DNA from 2 places in the Gudongella sp. DL1XJH-153 genome. Region 1 is predicted to be linked to the other one. Evidence: riboswitches for the same ligand, from Rfam matches in the RefSeq annotation. Region 1 holds a riboswitch; the other holds the start of a gene.

Region 1 (3,190 bases):
CAAGAGCTTCAACTGCATCATTTCCTGATTCAATAATGTCTGCAAACTCTATACCCATTGTATTATTTGGATGAGACTTTGTTTTTGTCTCTTCAGTGGCTAAACCGAAAACTCCAACTCTCATACCATTTTCCATCTCATAAACCATGTATGGATCAAAATCTGATGTACCATCTTCTTTTACAACATTTGCTCCAAGAATATCAAAATCTGACATTGCCTTTAACTCAAGCAATCTTTCATAGCCAAAGTTGAAATCATGGTTTCCAGGAACCATTGCATCAAACTCCATGGCATTCATAACGTCAACTACTGCTTCTCCCTCAGTCAGGTTCGCTGGGATTGTTCCGTGGAATGAATCACCTGCATGTAATAATAGAAGATTTGGATCCTCTTCCCTTAGTCCATCCAGGAAAGTCTTCATTTTTGGATACCCTAGAGTTCCATCATAATCATTTTCTTCCAATCTTCCATGAACATCATTGACATGAACAATTGTAAGAGTATCATGCCCAGCTGCAAATGATACTGTAGCTGGCATAATCATAAGCCCAAGAACCAAGACTAATGACATTACCATACCGATGATTCTTTTGTTTCTAAACATTGTCTCTCCTCCTTTAATTTATCTATTTATCAATACGCAATAACTATATACCCCTGATGACAACGTTTTACCACTTTTTTGAATTTATGTTTTAATGCTATTGTGGTTTAGCCATTTAAAATAGTGGTATAAATAGGTTAAGATAGAACATAAAAAAGGCAAACCTGGTGAAAGTCAGGGGCGCAAAGCGGGAAGTCTAAAGCTATTAGGCTATGATAGTTCAGCTGCTATGTGAAAACATGGTAGCTTTTCGTATTTTAATGAGGAAATGTTTGTAAATGTTAGGATGTATTTACCAAATTTATTATAAGCCTCCAGCATACAAAGGCAAACTTGGCGAAAGCCAGGGGCGCAAAGCTCGAAGTCTAAAGCCCGTTCTGGGTATGGCCGTTCAGCTGCTATGTTAATTCATAGCGGCTTTTTATTTGGATAATTATAAGGGGATGAAGCTTATGGATAATAGTTGTTAGACTAATCAGAAGTAGAAATTAAAAGCTGAAAATTGCATGCACAATTACATAGACTCACAAACATAGAGTCTAAAAAAAAGAAAAGGAGTGAGAATGATGATGGGCAAGTATAGGAAACTATTAACCTTCCTTATAGCTTTATCAATGATACTAAGCATGCATGTATCTTTTGCTGTACAAGGCGGAGGAAATCTGGATCTTGAAGACCCTTATGTTGAACTAGCAAAGTTTGAATGGAAAGGGAACTCATGGAAAGCAGAAGGATCTAGCAATGGAATTACAGTAACAGGAAGTGCTATAGAAGTTGAGTTCGAAAGTGATGATTATCCTATTTATGCTGTAGTAATAAAAGGTGGAACAGATAACGATGTAATCTATTTTGATGATGGTGTTTACTCAGGAAGCTTTGACAACAGCGACCTAAGCAATCCTAGTGGAGAACCAGACCTTTCAAATATCACATTCTATACAAAGTATGTAGGAGAAATTGAAATCGAGAAAATCGTCACAGATGAGGATGATGAAGTAATACAAGATGATGACACAAAATTCAAGTTCAAGGTAGAGATGAAGGTTGAAGGTGAGTGGGGGGAAATTGATGACAGCCCCGTTATCCTAACCGGGAATGATTCAGATACTTTAACTGGACTTTCTCTTGGTATGTACAGAGTAACCGAAATTGACATTGATAGTGATTATACTCTTGATACTGACAACGAACTTGAGATTGAGTTAAAGAATAATGGCGATAGCAAATATGTATCATTTACCAATATAATGGACACTCCAGAAGATGGCTCACTTAGAATTATAAAATCAGTAGAAACACCTGGTCAAGCATCTGAAATAATTGACTCTACGGAATTCTCATTTATCGTTGAGATGTATGATGAGGATGCAAAAGAGTGGGTTGAACTAGAAGACAGTCCATTTGCTGTAGCTGGAGGCAGTTCTTTAGATTTGGATCTGCCACTTGGTAAATATAGAATTACTGAAGAATCAGAATTTGGCTATAGGCTAGATAGTGAAAATGAACTGGAAGTAGAACTTACAGAAGAAGAACCTGCAGATTCAGTTTTATTTACTAATGTTAAGATACCGGATGGTATGTTGACAATTATAAAATCAATAGTTACACCTGGTCAAGCATCTGAAATAGTCGACTCTACAGAATTCTCATTTATCGTTGAGATGTATGATGAGGATGCAGAAGAGTGGGTTGAACTAGAAGACAGTCCGTTTGTTGTAGCAGGAGGAAGCTCCTTAGATTTGGTTCTACCGCTTGGTGAGTACAGGGTTACTGAAGAATCAAAAACAGGCTACATTCTTAACGGTGAGAATGGACTTAAAGTAGAGCTTACAGAAAATGAGCCTGAAGATTCAGTTCTATTTGAAAACATGAAAGTTCCTCAAGGATCAATCGAAATTTCCAAGATATTGGTCGATGAGGATGATGAAGAAATTGATGATGATACTACCGAGTTTGAATTCAAGATAGAAATGATGGTAGAAGAAGATGAGGAAACCAGCTGGGTAGAAATTGATGAAAGTACCGTCCTACTAGAAGGTGGAGAATCTGAAACATTAACTGGTTTGCCTCTAGGTGAATATAGGGTAACAGAAATTAATATTCCAGAGGGATATATGCTTCACAGCGAAAGCGAAAATGAGCAAGAAACTAAACTTGAAAATGATGGTGATATGGGAGAAGCTATATTCACCAATGTTAGGGAAGAAGATACTCCTCCACCAGAGCTTGGTGAAATCGAAGTAACTAAGATAGTTCAAAACAGCTCAGGGAATAATATAAGCAGGAGTACTAGATTCTACTTTGAACTGCAAGTGCAAGGTGAAGGTGGCTGGGTAACCATTGATGATGGCTTTATTGATGGTAATGGAAGCTTAACCTTCGAAGATCTTGAAGATGGCCTATACAGAGTAAGAGAGGTTAGCATAAACAGTGCATTTAGACTTTTCTCAGACAATAATGTTGAAGCAGAAATCCTTGAAAGCTCCTCAGAGGAAGTTGAATTTATAAACAGACTTCGTCCACCACGTGATGACGACGATGATGATGAGGAAGAAGACGACGATGATGAACCTGAGGAAGATG
Region 2 (3,190 bases), on a different contig from region 1:
CTCGAAATGAAATGAATATTTAGAAGCTGCAGCCAAGAGAAAATTCTTGGCTGCAGCTTTTTTTTACAAAATACAAGTTTTGAGACTATTATGGACACGTGTGTAGAACTCGTTCTGTTTTGTTTGTCCAATAAATCACATAGTGATATAATGGAATAATATAACAATCAGATGGAGGAGATAATATGGCTAGAAGGCCGCGTAGAAGAAGTGAAAGTGGGCTTTATCATGTTATGTTAAGAGGAATAAATAAACAGATAATTTTTGAATCTGATGATGACAGATTTCAGTTATTATCTACAATGAAGCGCTTTGTAGATACAAATAAGTTTGTTTTATATGGCTACTGTTTGATGGATAATCATGTACATCTTCTTATTCAAGAATTAGAAGATGATATTTCCAATGCAATAAAGAGAATTTGTTCAAGTTATGTATTGTGGTACAACAAGAAGTATGAAAGATGCGGGCATTTGTTCCAAGAGAGATTTAAGAGTCAACCTGTTGAAACAGATAATTATTTTCTGATGATTTTGAGATACATTCATCAAAATCCTATAAAGGCTAGACTTTGTAAGGACCTATTGGAGTATAAATGGACAAGCTATAGAGAATACATACAAAAACCAATAATAGTTGACACAGAATTTTGCTTAAGTTTATTCTCTCCCGACATGGACAGAGCTGTAGACCTGTTTATTGAATATATGACTCAAAACAATGAGGATAGTTTTCCAGCATTTGAAGATAATATTAGCTTAACTGACACTGAAGTATTAATAAAGCTAAATGATATGGGCATTAGGAATATTAGTGAATTGCAGAAGTTAGAGAAAAACAGAAGAAATAGCTTTATAAAGGAATTGAAAATGACAAAAGGTATCAGTATAAGACAAATATCCAGAATAACAGGTATATCCAAAGGCATTGTTGAGAGATCATAACAAGGATCTTTTTCGTTCCCAAGTGAAATTTTTAGTTTAAAAACTATTTTGTGGCATCAAATAATAAGCTAATAATTATAGAATAGGATCAGACCAACACTTAATGATGTTTAACACCTTGAAGGGTTTAAGAGGATATATTTGGTGGTATCTTATATATGACAAATATTTTAAAGAGGATATGAACAACAGTTATAGATGGACGCCTATACTGTTGTGATCCAGTGGCGTAACCGGCTTAAATGGCTGGTTATTTTATTGGAGTGATCTTTATGTCTGATAGTAAAAAACGATTATTGTTTTGGCACTTGGTCGGTATTGGTGTGTTCAATAAGGTGGATTATATACTTACATTGGAGTTCTTGGACAATGGATTTTATGAGGCTAATCCACTAATGGCAACTATGATAGGAACCTATGAATTTCCTATGGTCAAGTTAATATTGGTTCCATTGGTATTATTGGCACTGTGGCAGCATAAGGATAAAATAGGTGATCTGATTACAAAACTGTCTTGGGTTCCATTCCTTGGATATTTCTCTTTAATGGTTTACTATAGATTTTTGATTGTAAGTTATCTGTGATAATGTTAAAGAGTCTTACTTGGTATTCCAAAATTATAATAATAAGGATTGTATACGTTTTCTATCGTAGGCAATCCTTATTTTAATTGATTAAACATATAGTGATTGAGGATAAACAATTATTGACAATTTAGTTGCCAAAACTAATATAAAATTACTAAATAATGTGACAATTCTCTTATTCTAATGTATAATATCACTATGATTGCTTGTATATAAAATTCTTGAGAGATATGTGAGGTCATATATGGTTTTACTGATATTTATATATGGATTATTAATTGGTTCATTTTTAAATGTGCTGATATATAGAATACCAAGGGATGAGAATATTGCTTGGCCTGGATCACACTGCACATCATGTGAGCATGATCTTAAATGGTATGATAATATTCCTTTGTTTTCCTACCTATTTTTAAAAGGAAAATGCCGTTATTGTGGTGAAAAGATCAGTATTCAGTATCCAGTTGTTGAAGCTTCAAATGCAATTATATACGTTCTTTTATTCCTATCTTTCTACTATAATTCAAAACTGGATTTTGTGTTTTTCGCTTTTATTTCATCGATTCTAATTGCAATTGCCTTTATTGATCTTAAGGACCAGATTATACCAGATTCACTGGTTATTACAGTTCTTGTTCTTTCAATTCTCCAGAAGACATTGCTGCATTTTTATGATGGAGTACCATTTCCATTGATGGACAGTCTGTTAGGACTCTTTATTGCAGGAGGAATATTTCTTCTGATTGTCTTCTTCTCAGGAGGAGGAATGGGTGGAGGAGATGTCACACTTATTGCAGCTCTTGGATTTATTCTGGGTGTAAGACTGATATTTCTTAATATCTTCCTTGCATTTATCCTAGGTGCTGTCATATCAATATTTCTACTTGCCACGAAAATTAAGTCCAGAAAGGATCCAATACCCTTTGGTCCATTTATCATTCTTGGGTTTTTCATGGTACTTTTTTTAGGAGAAGAGCTTTTAAGTTGGTATTTCAACATTTTAATCTAGTAAATTATTCCATTTTAGTTTATTATATATTTAAGTGAACATGAGAGGAGAGAAGCTTATGGGTGTCTTTGGCAGCAATAAAATCCTTAGTCTGGACTTTGGTTCTGACAGCATAAAAGGTGTAGAGGGAAAGCATACCAGCAAAGGAATTGTGGTGGATAAGTGCTTCAGTGTGGAGTTGCCAAAAGGGCTCTATGTTGACGGCGAAATTACCGACCTTGATCAGATGACTTATCTTTTACGGAGCGGTTTGTCTGAAAACAAGGTTGCGCAGCTCGAAACCCACGGTGTATTCAATGCATCTTCTGTTGTAATGCGAGAAATCAGTCTTCCCAAGGCAACAAAAGAGGAAATCGAGGCAATTATAAATTACCAGCTCGAGGATTACATACCTATTAATCCTGAAGACTACATTGTAAAATATCTTGAACTTGGAAGTCGTATGGATGAGGGCGTGGAGAAACTGGTTCTTCTTCTTATTGGTATACCAAGAACGACAATCCAGGCTCATTTGACTCTTCTTAGGAATGTTAACCTGAAACCTGCCGTGATGGATTATCACGGAAATGCCATTGCAAAGCTTATAGAACACGGCGGAGAGATAAACGGCGCTTACAATGGTTTGCAAAATATAGCTTGTGTTGATATTG

The links. Region 1 has a riboswitch for cyclic di-GMP ahead of ACOEN1_RS08210 (DUF7601 domain-containing protein). Riboswitches for the same ligand answer to the same signal wherever they lie in the genome.
Region 2: it holds a riboswitch for cyclic di-GMP, as region 1 does, so the genes downstream of both, ACOEN1_RS12225 (DUF5658 family protein) here and ACOEN1_RS08210 (DUF7601 domain-containing protein) in region 1, are expected to answer to the same signal.

The regions. Positions count from the first base shown of each region.
Region 1 covers NZ_JBMEMN010000018.1:20,423-23,612, reverse strand. The annotation lists gene ACOEN1_RS08215 (5'-nucleotidase C-terminal domain-containing protein) at 1-607, opposite strand, end outside; cyclic di-GMP riboswitch class I at 755-839, shown strand; cyclic di-GMP riboswitch class I at 924-1,010, shown strand; gene ACOEN1_RS08210 (DUF7601 domain-containing protein) at 1,174-3,190, shown strand, end outside.
Region 2 covers NZ_JBMEMN010000043.1:6,731-9,920, reverse strand. The annotation lists gene ACOEN1_RS12230 (transposase) at 186-944, shown strand; cyclic di-GMP riboswitch class II at 1,110-1,192, shown strand; gene ACOEN1_RS12225 (DUF5658 family protein) at 1,217-1,528, shown strand; gene ACOEN1_RS12220 (prepilin peptidase) at 1,776-2,540, shown strand; gene pilM (pilus assembly protein PilM) at 2,599-3,190, shown strand, end outside.